DNA from 4 places in the Methylophaga marina genome. Region 1 is predicted to be linked to each of the others. Evidence: riboswitches for the same ligand, from Rfam matches in the RefSeq annotation. Region 1 holds a riboswitch; each other region holds the start of a gene.
What was found. Region 1 has a riboswitch for cyclic di-GMP ahead of QUE24_RS10415 (hypothetical protein). Riboswitches for the same ligand answer to the same signal wherever they lie in the genome.

Region 2: it holds a riboswitch for cyclic di-GMP, as region 1 does, so the genes downstream of both, QUE24_RS02645 (hypothetical protein) here and QUE24_RS10415 (hypothetical protein) in region 1, are expected to answer to the same signal.
Region 3: it holds a riboswitch for cyclic di-GMP, as region 1 does, so the genes downstream of both, QUE24_RS15175 (beta strand repeat-containing protein) here and QUE24_RS10415 (hypothetical protein) in region 1, are expected to answer to the same signal.
Region 4: it holds a riboswitch for cyclic di-GMP, as region 1 does, so the genes downstream of both, QUE24_RS05255 (hypothetical protein) here and QUE24_RS10415 (hypothetical protein) in region 1, are expected to answer to the same signal.

The regions. Positions count from the first base shown of each region.
Region 1 covers NZ_AP027741.1:2,018,410-2,022,626, forward strand. The annotation lists gene QUE24_RS10405 (TMEM165/GDT1 family protein) at 1-100, shown strand, start outside; gene QUE24_RS10410 (methyl-accepting chemotaxis protein) at 170-1,486, opposite strand; cyclic di-GMP riboswitch class I at 2,193-2,275, shown strand; gene QUE24_RS10415 (hypothetical protein) at 2,290-2,784, shown strand; gene QUE24_RS10420 (lipopolysaccharide kinase InaA family protein) at 3,049-4,217, opposite strand, start outside.
Region 2 covers NZ_AP027741.1:532,858-537,074, forward strand. The annotation lists partial or broken gene QUE24_RS02635 (metal ABC transporter solute-binding protein, Zn/Mn family) at 1-540, shown strand, start outside; gene QUE24_RS02640 (thioredoxin family protein) at 669-1,007, opposite strand; gene QUE24_RS02645 (hypothetical protein) at 1,185-1,724, opposite strand; cyclic di-GMP riboswitch class I at 1,742-1,828, opposite strand; gene QUE24_RS02650 (hypothetical protein) at 2,038-2,214, opposite strand; gene QUE24_RS02655 (hypothetical protein) at 2,220-2,825, opposite strand; gene QUE24_RS02660 (DUF6228 family protein) at 2,929-3,225, opposite strand; gene QUE24_RS02665 (hypothetical protein) at 3,339-3,554, opposite strand; gene QUE24_RS02670 (hypothetical protein) at 3,724-4,217, opposite strand, start outside.
Region 3 covers NZ_AP027741.1:2,993,998-2,998,214, reverse strand. The annotation lists gene QUE24_RS15195 (AraC family transcriptional regulator) at 1-86, shown strand, start outside; gene QUE24_RS15190 (hypothetical protein) at 226-417, shown strand; gene QUE24_RS15185 (cysteine desulfurase family protein) at 621-1,769, shown strand; gene QUE24_RS15180 (EF-hand domain-containing protein) at 1,852-2,160, shown strand; cyclic di-GMP riboswitch class I at 2,289-2,370, shown strand; gene QUE24_RS15175 (beta strand repeat-containing protein) at 2,389-4,217, shown strand, end outside.
Region 4 covers NZ_AP027741.1:1,014,355-1,018,571, forward strand. The annotation lists gene ubiB (ubiquinone biosynthesis regulatory protein kinase UbiB) at 1-939, shown strand, start outside; gene djlA (co-chaperone DjlA) at 945-1,778, shown strand; cyclic di-GMP riboswitch class I at 1,832-1,911, shown strand; gene QUE24_RS05255 (hypothetical protein) at 1,931-2,641, shown strand; gene QUE24_RS05260 (formate--tetrahydrofolate ligase) at 2,731-4,217, opposite strand, start outside.

The DNA of each region.
Region 1 (4,217 bases):
TGCTGGCGAAGCGATGTTGAAGATTATCCCTCTCAAAGTGGGAAGGTGGGTAGCCAGTTTGGTGTTTATGATTATCGGCTTAAGTATCATGCCGTGGTAAAAGCCTGAGATCGTATCAGCGAAATAAAGAGCCACATTAATGAATGTGGCTCTGATCATTGAGCTGTAATTAGCGAAGATTTGAGAAGTTTTCTACCATTTCAACCACTCTCTGAGCACCACTTCTAATCTGACTTATCGTATTCCCAGCATTGTTAGCTAGCTCTACACCAGACTCTACGCCGGACATACTACCTGACATGCTTTTAATCACTGAATCACTCTTGGATTGAATTTTATTAATCATTGTTGCGATTTCAGCTGTCGACTGAGATGTTCTTGTAGCCAGTGAACGAACTTCATCTGCAACAACAGCAAATCCACGTCCACTGTCACCAGCTCTGGCTGCTTCAATGGCGGCATTCAGAGCAAGTAAATTTGTTTGTTCAGTGATATCACTGATCGTTTTGACGATAAATGATATTTGAGCTGTTTCAACACCTAATTGCTCCAATTCTGTTGAGGAGTGACTGAACTGTTGTTTCAGTTGCTCAAGCTTATCTATGGTTTTGAAAATAATTTCTTCACCTGTGGATGACAGTTTCTCTGTTTCCTGCGAAACCGTATAAGCCGTGTTAGCTGCAGCTTTTTCTTGCTCAGAACGCCGAACTTTTTCCGTAATGTCAGTTGCAAACTTTATGACACGGTACGGCTTGCCATTACTGTCAAAGATGGAGTTGTAGGTCGCTTCAAGCCACACCTCTGATTGGTATTTGGTTATCCGTTTAAAGTTATCAGCAACAAAACGACCCTCATTTAAGCTTTCCCAGAATTTCGTGTATTCGGCGCTTTTGACATAGTCTGATTCGCAAAAAATCTTATGGTGTTGTCCTTTCACTTCATCAAGTGTATATCCCATAAGATTAAGAAAATTCTGATTCGCATGGGTGATGCGGCCTTTCATGTCAAACTCAATGATAGCCATTGACCGATCGATTGCGGACAGCAAACTATCATTACTACGAGCATGCTCTACACGCGCGGTGACATCATTCGCTATCTTAAAAATTTTAACGACGCGATCCTCACTGTCTTTTATTGGGAAATAATTCGCTTCCAGCCAAATATCATGACCATTTTTATGCTTGCGTAATACTTCTCCAGAAAAAGATTCACCATTGTTGAGATGTTTCCAAAAGTCTCTATATCTGGAAGATTCAACTTCGGATTTATCACATAGAAGTTGATGGTGCTGTCCTATCAACTCTGCTGAGGAATAACCTGTCACGCGTGAGAAATTATCGTTCACTTTGGTTATTACTCCCTCAGGAGTAAATTCAATGAATGCCAATGAAGATTGCATAGCTGTGAACATTTCTAGCAATGGCTGTAACTGTTTTTCCAATGCTGCGTTTTGATCTGCTAATTGTTTTGACTTACCAAACATGATGATATCTCTTGTGTGTTGTTCGCAATGTTGTTGCAAACATCATATGTCGGCGGTGATGAAGAAAAGATGAATTCGTTACTCGATAAATATGAGCTGCATCACCTTTCTAAGGAATCAAATAAGTAAAAAGGGAAAATTTGCGAATGAGTCAAAATAATGGGGTGACATTGAAAAAATGCTAGATGCTTCATGGTAGAAAAAGATACAGATAGAGGTGAAGCAAATTCGGCGCGCTTGAGCAGGTTATTTCAGCAGCTATTGATACCGTATGAGTAGCGCTGCTGAAGCTATTGATACCGTATGAGTAGCGCTGCTGAGATAGTTCTGTGTTATGTGCAAAGTCTCAAATATTGATATGCCGAGCCAATGAGCCCATTGCTTAATAAACTTGTATCTTCATCTACTTTTTGGATGAGTCTGAGGACGCTATCTGCGATGCTTTGATGGATTCGATTTTAATAGCGTTTCTGTTTATCTAATTCACTCCTAGAGCACGCCTAACAGTGCCCACATAGTAGCAACAGTCAAGATAGCACTAACTTTGACTGGCTTACTACGCTCAGTAATCCCTTTGAACAAAATCATACTTTTGGACGATATCTTTATTAATTCCAGTCCAGTAATCTGTAAATAACAGCTTTTTATGAATATACATCTGTTTTGAGTGACCAGAAGCTAACTTCATTTATCGAATTTTTATTCAATACATTAACGCCAAACCTGATGTGAGTCAGGGACGGAAAACCGACAGCTGTACATTATTGGTATCAGGGCTGGGCTGCATAACATGGACATTTCTTATGAAAAAAATAGTGTGGATACTATTCAGTCTGCTTTTATTGACGCTATCACATAGCACATGGGCTGCGACTGTCGTTAAAGCTGAGTTTGTTGCTGGATGGCCAGAGTATGATGGTGGAGAGTTTCAGTTTTCTGGAAATTTTGTAGGTGAAGATCTGAATAATGACGGTCTCTTGTCTTTCGGAGAGTTTTCCGTATTTAATTGGCGCTCAACATACGAGTCTTTCACCATAGCAGACTTGTTTGATACAGGTGATATCATGATTAGTACGCAAGAATGGTTGAATAATGGCATAAGTTGGATTGGGGCCTCCGACTTGGCTTACATCACATGGGATGACAGAGGGCAATCAATAAATACTATTCTTAAGGGTGAATATCGCTTTACCTCTTTTGAGGTGTCGGCGGTGCCATTGCCACCAGCAGCCTTGCTATTTGCTCCTGCGCTACTTGGTTTCATGGGCTTACGTCGCAAAGTAAAGCTCGCTGTTTAACGAGGTAATATTATTTGGAATAATAAAGCCACCATCGCATGGTGGCTTTATTGTTTATTTAGTGTTTGATAGTGGTTTTGGTGGCTATTGCTCAACAAAAAAACAGTTTAGTCTACGAGCTTCAGGCTTAGCTGTTGTGCTAATGTTTAACTATTGTCGTAATGGCTTGTCTGAATAGAGCGCCCCTCTCTTATAAGTCTCTTTCATAGCACCGCCTATCATGATACTTAGCTTATACAGAGTGATTTTATCAATCATTTCCACCTATTCGAAGCCGATGCTCAGTGTCAATGCTGTTACAAATATAAAGATGACAACAGCTTTGACAGGGTTATTAATCTCATTAATCTTTTTGAATAGGCGTTTAATCGCTTTTCGCCCGAACTTACGTTTCATACTCACTTTGAAGTCATATAGATAAAACGGAACTTTATAGGTGAAAGTGAAGTTTTTACTTTTTCGCATACCGCTCAGATAAATCTCCACAAATCTGTCCCTGCCTTCCGGATGCAGCTTGTATGTAATTCGCGTTAAGTCTGATAGACGTTTAGGCATGCTAACTGGGTGGTTGTAGAAGCGTGCTCTATTGATATCAATTAATGTGAACGTCAAGTCAGGCTCTCTTTTCTTAACGAGTATATTGCCGCCAGCTAAATCTCGGAAAAATACGCCTCGAGCATGCATTTGTTGAAGAAATTCTGACAATGCACGATAGATTGTGTCCTCCGCTACCCCCTGATAACTGTTTGCTCCTTCACGAAGCGCATTGAACATGTCCCGAATATTGAAATCATGATCAACTTTTTCACAAATAAACACATTTTCCAACATGCTTTTGTCACCACTTTTTTCAAAGTAAGCAATAGCTCGTGCCGTTGATATATTTCTTCGCGATAATTCAGCTGCTGCATTCCAACTTCTACGGGCTTTACTTGGTTTGAAACGATCAACGATAAGCTTTTGAATTGCTACCTTAAGTGGTTTCTTTGCTACAACTTCTTCGTCATTAACGCCGGGAACTCTCCAAATGATATTTCGGGCTTTTCTGAAGGTATTTTCTTTTGTATAAGTGGGAAGTCGATCGGGGTGAAGTTCTTTGATTATGGCCTCTGCATGTGTTTCATCATGGGCTGCTAGCATGCCAACCCAGCCATTTTCATTGATGGGGAAGTATTGCCCATAACCAGTGTGAGCGAACAGAGAAGTTGTCGTTAAATTGTGGTCTACAGAAAGTGTCACTTCATCTACGCCTTCCCAGAGGAGGAACATCGGTGACTCGTTAACGAAATGTGCTGAGGTTCCTAAATCATGACCATCACGATTTTTAAACTCAGCTTTTTGCAAGTCTGACTCATCATAAAGGTTAGCCAGATCACAAGCTTTACCGTTAATGGTCCATGCGATGTGCACCACGGAGTCGTCTTTTTTAAAGG
Region 2 (4,217 bases), 1.5 Mb from region 1:
TATGGCCAGTTCAGAACGGATCCACACGTATGGAATGATGTCGATAATGTTCAGGTTTGGGTTAATAATATTGAAGCGGCCTTGATTGAAGTCAGACCAGATCTGACAAATGAAATACAACAGGCTGCTCAAGCGTACAGGGAAAAACTGACGGCACTGGATGCCAATATCCACGCAAAGCTGACAAGCCTGCCCACTGACAAACGTGACATTTTAACCAGCCATGACGCATTTAGTTATTACACAAAAGCCTATGGCGTCAGATTCTTATCTCCTCAGGGCGTTTCCACAGAAACAGAAGCCTCAGCTGCTACCATTGCTAAACTCATCGACCAGATTAAACAGCTTGGCGTGACACGTTATTTTCTTGAAAATTCTAATAACACCCGTTTGGTCAAGCAGATTGCTAATGCCACCGGGGCCAAACCAGGCGGCAGACTCTATCCCGAGTCGTTATCTGAAGAAAATGGCCCGGCTGCAACCTATATAAAACTAATGCAATACAACACACAACAAATCGTCACGGCCCTTTCCGAATAACGCCGAGATACCCAGGCTATTTATCTTCAGATAGTCTGTGTAGTGGCTCCTTAAACCGCAACACATGGTTTATATGCATAACTATTCTCAGAGAAAATCAGTCGGGACAAGGGCAAAACTGGCTCCGCTTAGTTGAGTTTCGACATCAATTCACGAACCTCATCAGCACGTAATGGCCTCACAAGACGACCCACTTCTTGACCATTGTCTAGCAGTATCAATGTCGGCCATAGCTTAACCTTAAACCCACGGCCCAATCGCTTGCCTTTGCCGTCGTAGATTTTGATATGACGTAGCTTCGTATGTTCATTAACTACTTCGTTAATAGCTGCACTTGCTGCCTGACAATGACCACACCATGGCGCGCCAAACTCAAGTAATACCTTCCCCGGCAATTCGCTGGTTTGCTCAAAGGTTAATGTTTCCTCTGCATAGGCTGAGTCGGTATCAGCTTGATCCATATTCATATACTTAACTCTATGGGTAAATGACAATCTCTTTACTCAAACGCCGAAAGACTCTTCTCTCAGCCACAAAAAAAAGGTTCATTTGCCATATCATCTTGCCATAAGTTTCTTTCAGGCAATAAAAAAGCCGTAATGAACTTAATCATTACGGCTTTAATCGGTTTAACAGTCTGGGTATTAAGCGACTGTTTTTTGAGCTCTACGACGTAAGCCCATGAAACCTAATAATGCAGGCGCAAACAAGAATGCTGCAGCAGGAATAGGCACTGCAGATACATTTAATGACATACCACCGATGTTGTCACCGTAGTTACTATCATTGATGAAGAACTGAACTGTGGCATCAGATAACAGTGTAAATGTTGCACCAAGTGCGTTCAGCAGCGCTAAATCTGCTGTCTCATATCTACCAGTATCGCTAGTGATGATATGAGTAGTGCCAGACGGTGTAGTGAATGAGTAGTTGTTGACCCAGCCTTTTGAACAACCAGTGCCATCAGCACTACAACCTTGCACTTTACCCCAAGCATTCCACGCTGTGTATGTGTCATCTTTAAATGGGCTTATTGAATAAGTACCTGCTTTCAGGTTGAGTTCAACAGCATTCGAAGAAGTGTTTGTTTTTGCATCAAGATGGACAGTTGCTGCGTTAGCAGTCAACGGCGCCATAATTAACAACCCGAGTGCGATTAATAAGTTTTTGCTAAATAACTTCATTACATAAGCCTTTGTTATTCTGCAACCCAGCCATCTTTATTCACTACTTATAAAGACCTGAAGCTTTCCGTGCTTGGCTCACACCAAGGTTGGCTTTATTAAGAAATTAATTTACTACAGCTACAGGGTAAATCGCTTTTATAGCTCAATCAATTGTACATTGGTACTAGAAGGCCTATATAAAAGTGGGTTTTGGCGATTTCTAGCATTAAGACTTCCCCACTCACATCAATCTGAACAGGCAAAGCTGGTTAGGAATACAACTATGTATCAAGTAGATAAATCAAACTCAGCGCGAAAATAACGTAACAAGCTAAAGTGAAAAATGACCAAACCAGAGAGTGAGTAGCCCTGACTTTTCCCCACCATAAGCTAGGTTCTCAATAAAGATCGCTTCTTGCATCCACTTGGCAATAAAGTGCATCGCCACCACAGCAAACAGAAACTGAATCAACGCTGGCACCCAACTCAAAACAGTCGCGCTTATCACTATTACTATTCATTATTCTCACGTGGATGTAGCTCAGACTCTATCCACTGCGCGACTTCTTGTTTGTCTTTTCGTTTTACCATCTGCCTAGTATTGATGTCTTTTGGATAAACGCAAGTGCCTGTATTGTGCTTCAACACAAATGCGCGTTTCGCCCCAACAGGGTGTTTACTTGGCGCATGAATTACTGCGGCTCTTAACTCGAGACATTCAACGTCTTCCAGTGAAGCGTTTAAACCTATTTCATTTTGAGTCTTTTCAATAATGTCTCGAAATGTTCCTAAAATCAGATAACTACCATTTAGCAACGGCCCTTGACGCAAGGTTTGCTGCACATTTTGCTCCGTAACATTAATGCGCTCAAACTCGGTCACAGCAAGCTTATGCTCCTCCCCGGACGTCATTTTTATCACGGCTTGTACACACACCACATGAACAGGCCGCTCCCCCATATTCACCAACATACACAGCGCATCGGGGTTCTCATTTTGAGCATGGTGAAAAAGAAGATAGGGCCGATTATTACGGCGATATTGACTAAGAATTAACTGTAAATAGACAAGCCAGATAATGGCCATAACAGCAGAGCTGACGGGGCCAACATACTCCATAGGTTCTCCTCCTCCGTGGGAAATTAATGTTTAGAGGGGTACTGACTAAGAACTCAGTGATGAGTTTCATTTAGTAAATTGATGAAGTGTGTGAGTGAGAAATCTATAGAAAGAAATCAAGTTTGCTGACACCTTGAACATGCATAGCCGTTGCCGTGAGCATGAACTCTCCGTCCAAAGCTCCCCATATCTTCTCCCCTTTCCAGCCTCGCCAGTTGTCTGCCATATCCCGAAACAGAAGACTTGGCGGGCCGACAAAATAGGTTGTTGTATTGACTTCACCTATAAATGGAGCGCCAGTAACAGAGGCAACAAAGTTTGAGCCCTCCTCGTTGCCACCAACGATCCTCAAGGAGAGGGTTGTGGCGTCATCACATGACTTGATTTCTATCGTTTCCATAGACCATTAACGCCAACAGCACGCGCGGCTGCGAAATGGAGGCGAAGCCGCAATGTAGTAGACGTCGCCGTGACTGTGATTGTTAGGCTCAATTACCGGTTTTGCGCCGATGATTAATCGACAAAACCGAAATAGTGGCCAACACCCAGAACGGTTTCCACAAATTTCTTGGCTGTAGCACGATCCATAATCACAGATTTGCCATCGACATTCAGATAAATACTATCCTCGTCATAGAATGAAGAGCGGCCAAACTCAATATCCATTTTTTCTTTCCCGCCCTGACATTTTACCGTTTCTTCAAAAACATGGTTGTCGCTATAACTCAAACCCTTCTTGTAAAGTGACGACTTTTGATCGTCAGATATGAACGTTGGGCTTCTGGCCTAACGCCAGCATCAGCCGGCGCGCTATTCGCGCGCGCGGCTGAATGCCATCGTTAGGCGATTGATCGTGTGTTGATTCTTTGCCTGGAAAAATAATTTCAACCAGACCCCTTTAATTCTTTAATTGCAGGGTGCGAAACGCCGCTTCGATGAATAACGCCTGGTTGAGAAACGGATTTTTACTGAATAGGTCGCCGGATGTCAATCGATCAATCAGTGACTGGCGCGGATTGCTAGTGTCTGTATTGGGTAAGTTAGCTGATGATTGGGGAATAAACTTGCCTGCATTCTCACTTGGCTCATGCACTAAATAGATTGTACCTGAAGCAATAGCGGCTTGGCGTCGTCGGTCACTGGCAAGTAACCCGGCTGCCAGTTCAACATCATCAGCATCGAGGTTGTTCTCTACAGCATAATCATACGCAGCTTCCAACGCTTCTCTGTCGCTTTCCGATAAAAAATCAAAGACATTTCCACTATCAGATGAAGGGTTAGGTCTTGGTATCGTTTCACGAATGTTGTGTTCTTGCTGCAAGGCATTTCTCAACGCTTGGCCATCTATATCAATTTCGGTATTGGCTGTTACCATGCTAACGGCTTGGTCAA
Region 3 (4,217 bases), 980 kb from region 1:
ACCTCTGTTTTAATGACATGAATAATTTTCGACGAGCCTTTAAGCGTTGGACTGGAAGCTCGCCTTATCATTTATTTGCACAATAATTTGAAGTAGCTAACACATTTTGTTTTATTACTTAATTACTTAAGCCTTCCTTAATCTCGTTCAGCAAAAATTCAGTATCCAGGGTCTATAACTGAACTGTAGCTAATCATTAGCTCAGTCAATTTAAGGAGTCATCCTATGAACAGATTAAATACCTTTCTCTCTATTAGTGCGTTGAGTATCGCCAGCTCTGCTTCTGTCGCCGTTGCCGATAGCAAAAACGTTGATCCCAAAAATATAAATAAAATTGAAACCAGTCTGGTTGAAAGTCACAAGCTCTCTTCGAATGAAGCAAGCAACAAAGCGCATCAGGAAATAATAAAAAAATAAAATGCTAATGATCCTTCAAGCTGTTACCGATTTTACTCCTCCTCGGTAACAGCTTTTTTTGCCTGTTATCTGAGCGTCATGTTGATTTTATCAGTGCAATAAATACGTTTATGCGTAGCCAATAGCTGGTGTTTCTCGCTATCCTATGACGTCAATCTTTATATCACCCTCTGATTATCTGATATTAAAAAGTGGAGCAGTCAATGCAAACCGGTAGTTCAATTTACCTAGACTATCAGGCAACAACGCCGATAGAGCCTCGCGTTGTTAGCGCAATGGCACCCTATAACCATGAGATTTTTGCTAATCCACATTCCACTGCCCATGTTCTAGGTCAGCAGTCAGCGGCAGCGGTTGAGGCCGCACGCAGTACAATTGAAAACTGTATTAATGCCTCTTCTGAAGAAGTGATTTTTACTTCGGGTGCGACAGAGTCAAATAATCAGGCGATTGCCAGTGTGTTATTTGGCAATACAACAGATCGCCGTGACATCCTTATCAGTGAAATCGAACATAAATGTATTAAAAATGCCGCCTATTTTTATGCCGCAAAACTAGGTTACAAAGTCAAAGAAATTCCAGTCGATAGCACGGGGCTGATTGATGTAGACGCTTATCAATCATTATTGTCTGATCAGACATTGTTGGTCTGCATTATGGCGGTCAATAATGAAATTGGCACCATTCAGGATGTGAAAACTTTTGCTGAAATGGCACACGCGGCAGGCGCTCTGTTTCATTGTGATGCGGCTCAAGCACCGGAAGCGATGGATATTGACGTGAAAGACTGGAATGTCGATATGCTGAGTTTGTCTGCCCATAAAGTCTATGGTCCCAAAGGCATCGGTGCGCTTTATATTAAAAATGATCTTCAAGCCGAGTTACCGCCTTTCATTCAGGGAGGAGGGCAGCAGTTTGGAATGCGTTCAGGCACCTTGGCCACCCCACTGTGTGTTGGTTTTGCTGAAGCGATGCGTATCACCAAACAAGAAGCAAAAACTCACCGTGAACAATTAACGCATTTGAAACGTTTGTTTCTACAACAACTGGAAGCGACACATATTCCATTTAAATTGAATGGCACACAAACTCAGTGTCACCCTGGCAATATTAATGTGCAATTCATTGGTTGCGATGCGAATAAGCTATTAGAAAAACTCCAACCCAATGTCTGTGCCTCTACTGGATCAGCATGTAATAGTGAAATGGTCTTGCTTTCGCATGTATTAAAAGCGATTGGGCTGACAGATGAAGAAGCAGGATCATCTTTACGCATCAGTTTGGGACGCTTCTCAGATGAAGCACAAATTAAACACGCTGTAGCTGAGATAAAACTAGCGATAGAAAAATAATATTGATTTGTTTGGATGTAATAACCATTTCTTAACTTGGGTCGGCGTAGTCTAAAAATCCCAACAAACAAAAGAGGGATTTATGATGAAAACATTATCAACAACACTTTTCACAGCCTTAGCTGCGATGGCCATTAGCTCAGCTACATTTGCTGAACCAGTATCAACTGACGATATGGCTAAACACGATAAAAAAGGATATTTCGCTCATATCGACACCAATGGTGATGGTGTAATTACAAAAGAGGAAGCGACCGCAGCGGCATTAAAACGTTTTGAAAAATTGGATGCCAATGGTGATGGTCAAGTGACCAAAGAAGAAGCCAAAGCCGCCCATAAAAAACATAAGGGCGATAAAGGCCCATCCTGCAAAGACAAGAAAGAAAGTTAATTTCTTTTATCACACCATATTTAGAAGGGAGTCAGTGACTCCCTTTTTTATTGCTTATTTTATTTTTCTCACAAAATCATACTTTTGGCTGATAGTCGCTATACCCCCTTTCATTATGATCGACGTGTTATTTAATCGGCCAAACTTGGTGTGAATCAGGGACGGAAAGCCACAGGCCTTGTTGTTTAACAAGGTGGCTGGGTTGCACAAACGCAAGGAATCCGAGTGATGATAAATAAACAACGACAGTTTCTGTCGCTCTCAACTACGTTGCTGTGCAGCTCATTTTTACTGACACCGTCAGTTGTGCATGCTGTCACAGGACTCCACGGTACAAACACATCTCCCATCACCGTTAGCGATGGTTATATCGGCTTAGATGGATATAAAAACGCGAGTAAAATAACTATTACAGCAGGTGGCAATCTATCTAAATCGGGTGGTGGTAATAGTTTTGTCAATATGACTTCTGGCACTGTAATTAATAATGGCTTAATCGATAACCGGGGTTGGATAACCAATGAGCACTTAATCGAGAATAATGCCACCTTTGATAGTTATAGAGGCAATATTTGGAATAAAGCGGCTATCCAAAATGGCAGTAACTCCGTCTTTAAGTCTCATTACCTTGAGAATTTTAGTGGCGGTTATATCTCTACCAATGGTAGATGGGAAATGACCGGTGAGCATCGTAACGGTGGCAATATATTCATTGACCAAGATGGGGTGGTAACAAACAACGGTACATCGCTGCCTACGATAAAAAATTACGGAAAGATTACAAACGCCGGTCTATACGAAAATACGGGATTGTTTTTTAATAACAGATATGGCGAAGTTGAAAACAGAGCCTCAGGCATATTTCAGAATAATAGATTTCTTCATAATAGAATCGGTTCATCTTTTAAAAATGAAGGTGTTTTTCAAAATGACTCTAGCGTAGAAAATGAGGGTATATTCCTTAACACAGGTCAACTAAACAATACCACCAGTCATTCATTCACCACATTTTATAAATTCACGAATACAGGTTTGATTACAAATGATAGCAATTTCGTAAATAGAGCTGGCTATACTTACCTTGGTAACGAGTATAAAAAGGGAAAGCTAGAGAATACTGGCACAATAAACAACAATGCCACGATGTCCAATGAGAAGGATGCCACGTTCAATAACAACGGTGTAGTCAACAATAATAGTGGTGCTCAATTTACCAACGCTTCTGCCTTCAATAATCAAGCAAATGGTATCGTAAATAATCACGCAACTTTCAACAATCAGCAAACTGGCAGATTCGACAACGCTAATATGGCCAGTTTTGTTAATCATACAACAGCAAGTTTGAATAACAACGGCATACTCAGCAATCAGGCCGGTGGCACCTTAACCAATCACGGCATTATCAGAAATAACGAAACCGGCACACTCAACAATGCGGGTAGCTTGATTAACTCAGATAGTGGTCAATTTGCTAATGCTGGCACTTTAAATAACAACGAAAACGGGCAATTCCTCAACAGCGGTGTGTTTGCCAATGGCGGTGTGCTGAACAATAAGGGCACATTTACCTCCACTTTATATTCCACAATGGCAAATTATGGCGATATCAATAATCACGGCCAATTTATTGATCAGGGTAAATTTGTTAATAGCGCCACAGTAAATAATTACAGCCAGTTTTTGATTGATGACTATGCAGAGGTTGCTAACGTTAATACCCTCATCAATAAATCTGATGGCACCCTTAACCTGAAGGGTAAATTGCTGAATCAGAAATATTCACCCTCGAACATCACTAATGAAGGTGAGTTTAATATGAGCTATTACAGTCAGCTTGATAATGAAACCTTACTCACCAACAGTGATTCGGGCTCTTTAACGAACGATGGCACGCTGAATAACTCAGGTACCTTAGCGAATAATGGCGCCTTGATTAATAACCGACAAATAAATAATACGGCTGTATTTTCAACCAGTGGCCAGTTAACTAACTATAATTACATCAGTAATACCGGTTCGGCTGAGATGACACTGTCCAGTAGTGGCACGATGACAAA
Region 4 (4,217 bases), 1.0 Mb from region 1:
CGTATTTATGGCACGCCTATTAGCGATACTGAAGGTTTAATCGCGAAAGGTGTGGATATGGCAAAACTGGCAGAAATGGGGGTCGAAATCTTTTTCACCCAAGTATTCAAGCATAGTTTTTTCCATGCGGACATGCATCCCGGTAATATCATGGTGGATAGTCATGATCCGGCAAATCCACGTTATGTTGCTGTTGATTTTGGCATCATGGGGACATTATCTCCAGATGATCAGCGTTATTTAGCTGAAAATTTCCTTGCCTTTTTTAATCATGACTATCGCCGGGTTGCCGAGTTACATGTGCAATCAGGCTGGGTGCCGGCTGAGACTCGACTTGATGAGTTTGAAGCAGCCATAAGAAGTGTTTGTGAACCCATATTCGCTCGTCCTTTAAAAGAAATTTCTTTCGGACAACTGCTGCTGAGACTTTTCCAAACAGCGCGTCGTTTTAATATGGAAGTGCAACCACAGTTGGTGCTGCTACAAAAAACCTTACTGAATATTGAAGGCTTGGGCCGTGACCTCTATCCCGATCTGGATCTATGGAAAACAGCCAAACCCATTTTAGAATCATGGATGAAGGAAAAAATGGGCTGGCAAGCAGCGTTAAGAACGCTAAAGCAAGAAGCTCCTCATTGGGCTGAAACCTTACCCGAGATGCCGCGTCTATTATATGACCTGACTAAGAGAGCCCAAGATGGTCAGCTGAACGTTAATTTAGCATCACATGATATTCAACAGCTGCGTAAAGAAATCAAAAAAGCCAGTTATCGTAGTGCTGCTGCTACCTCTGGCGCTGCATTTTTGGTAGGCGCTGCCGTTATCACCGGTCTCGATGGTTACTCGACAACTATGTTTGCAGGGTTACCAGTACTGAGCTGGGTATTTGGGCTATGGGGGCTCGGTCTTATTTATTTTAGTATTTCAAACAAAAGTTAATTGTTATGTTTAAGTGGATTGGCCTTATTCTAGGCTTTATATTACTCAGTACGATGAGTGTAGGATTACTCATTTTAGGAATTTTTGGCGCACTGATTGGCTTACTGTTTGGTGGTTTTGCTGACCGTATACGAGCGTATGGTCTGGGCGGTGCTAATCCATTTACAAGTCAAACCCGTCAAACAGTTTTTCTTGAAACTGTGTTTGTTTTGATGGGGAAACTAGCGAAGGCAGATGGTCGAATCAGCCAGATTGAAATCGATCACGTGGAAGCCTTTATCAAAAAAATGGGGATGTCGGGTGAGCATCGACAAGAAGCCATCCGCCAATTTAAGCGAGGCGCAGAACCCGACTTTGATATTACAGACACAATGAATCATTTCAAACAACATTGTGGTAATACGTTTAATTTAAAACAAGTCTTACTGGTTTACCTGATAGTCATGGCCTTAGCTGATGGTAAGCTTGATCCACAAGAAAAAGATATTCTGGAACAAGTCTCTGCTCAGCTAGGATATAACCGGGCCGAGTTTAACCGTATTCTGGATATGGTGATGAGCCAGGCAAGTTTCGCAAGAGGTCATCAGCAGCAATACTCTTCCGGTCCGCAGCGCTCTTATTCTGATGAATTGGCCGATGCTTATAAAGCGCTTGGGGTGACTGAAAAGAGTTCTAATCAAGAAATTAAACGTGCTTATCGAAAACTGATGAGCCAATATCATCCGGATAAACTCATGGGACAAGGCGTTCCAGAAGATATGATTGCCGTTGCGACAGAGCAAGCGAAAGAAATTCAGTTAGCATACGATTTAATAAAAAAACATCGAGAACAAAGTTAACAATTTCGTTTTATTTATTATTATCTGTTTGGTACTATTTTTTCTGGAAACACTTTAACCAAAGCCAAACTCGGTGTGAACCAAGGACGGAAAGTTACAGACCTTATGATACTAAGGTGGCTGTACTGCAATAATATCTAAGGAAAGAACACATGAAAAAAATAGTTTTTATCGCACTGGCTTTATTTACTGGTTTAACTAACGCTGCTATAGCTGCAACAAGCTTATCAACTAATGGTTCATGGCAAACAGCTAATGGCGACCTAAGTTCATTGCTCGGCCAGTCTGCACCAGCTACATGGTCTTACGATACAGACCTAGCATCAGCGACCCTCTACTCATCATATACTCTTCCAAGCACAGGCACAGTGAGTACATACGTATCATCAAATTACGTTCTCTCAGGTACAGCTGCCCCCACTTTGTTTGATGGCAGCCAGTTTGCTCTCAGTATATTAGATAATACTATTGCAAACCTTGATGCATTCAATACAGATATCGTTACATCAATGGTGAATAAAGGTCTCAATCCCGATATCACAGGTGATGCGATTCTATTTACAACTAGCACTCTTTTTCCGGTGTCTGAATTCACAGAAAGTTTTTCTCTGTCTGGCCTGATGATGTTTGATAAAGACTTTTTCACTGGCCCTATATCAACATTACCTTCTGCTGATATTCTGCTTGATAATGCATTATTCATTTATGCATCACTTTCACATGAAATTAACTTTGAAGAAACTGGCTTTGCTAGTTATATCCAAACGCCATCAGCAGTGCCTGTACCTGCTGCCTTATGGATGTTTGCTCCAGCGTTGTTAGGTTTTCTTGGTTTGCGTCGCAAGGTGAATACTCAGGCTTAAAAAATTTAAGCACATAAAAGAAAAAAGCCGTAGTGATAAATCTTTACGGCTTTTTTGCTTAACACCCTTAATATTTGAGCTTTTTTATATCAAAACAGCCCGACTATTGAGCCATTATCATCAATATCAATACGTTCAGCAGCTGGGTGCTTAGGTAATCCAGGCATAGTCATCACATCCCCACAAAGTACAACCAGAAAACCAGCACCGTTTGACAGACGAACATCACGAATTGTCAGCGTATGATTCTCAGCCGTGCCACGTAAGCTCGGGTCACCGCTAAAAGAATACGGTGTTTTTGCCATACAAACTGGAATATCCCCGTGCTGCTCGTTCAACATAGCGATCTTATCCATCACTTTTTTATCAGCAACGACTTCACCACTGCCATATAGACGTTTAGCAACCTGATTGATTTTGTCCCATAGCGGTAAACTATCAGGATATAACAGACGACAAGGCTCAGCAGGGCTATCCAGTATTTCGACAACACGTTCCGCCAGTGTTTCTGCACCGGCCCCACCTTGTGCCCAATGACGAGCAAGAATGGCTTCAGCCCCCATTTCTTTTACAGCCGTTGTAATTAGTTCTATTTCTGCATCGCTATCATTAACAAAGTGATTGATGGCAACAACACAGCGTAGACCAAACTCATTTTGTAAGTTGCTTAAATGCCGTTTTAAATTAGCCAGTCCCACCTGTAACGCATCCAGGTTTTCTTCGCCAAGCTCTTTCAGTTCCAGACCACCGTGATATTTCAAGGCTTTTACTGTGGCGACAACAACAGCCATATCTGGCTTAATCCCAGCTTTGCGACACTTAATATCAATAAATTTCTCAGCACCTAAATCCGCTCCAAAGCCCGCCTCAGTGACCACATAATCACTCAGCTTAAGTGCCATTTTGGTTGAGATAACCGAATTACAGCCATGCGCTATGTTCGCAAATGGACCACCATGAACAAAGGCTGGATTATTTTCTAAGGTCTGCACAAGATTGGGTTTTATCGCTTCTTTTAATAATGCAGCCATAGCGCCGTGGGCCATGATTTCTCGAGCATATCTTGGTGTCCCATCAACGGAATAGCCGATCAGGATATCTCCCAAGCGTTGCTTCAGCTCAGGTAAAGAATTAGCTAGGCAAAAGATAGCCATAACTTCTGAAGCAACAACGATATCAAAACGCTCTTCACGCAAATAACCATTGGCAGAACCGCCCATACCCACCACGATATCCCGCAATGCACGGTCATTCATATCCATGACTCGCTGCCAAACAATACGTCTGGCATCCAACTGTAAGGCATTTCCATGATGGATATGATTATCAATCATCGCTGATAATAAATTGTGGGCTGAAGCTATTGCATGCAGATCGCCCGTGAAGTGAAGATTGATATCCTCCATGGGTACTACCTGAGCATAACCACCACCGGCAGCCCCGCCTTTCAAACCAAAGCATGGCCCCATAGAAGGTTCGCGTACACAGACAATGGATTTCTTACCAATTCGGTTTAGCGCATCACTCAGGCCGATCGTGGTTGTCGTTTTTCCCTCACCAGCAGGAGTCGGGCTAA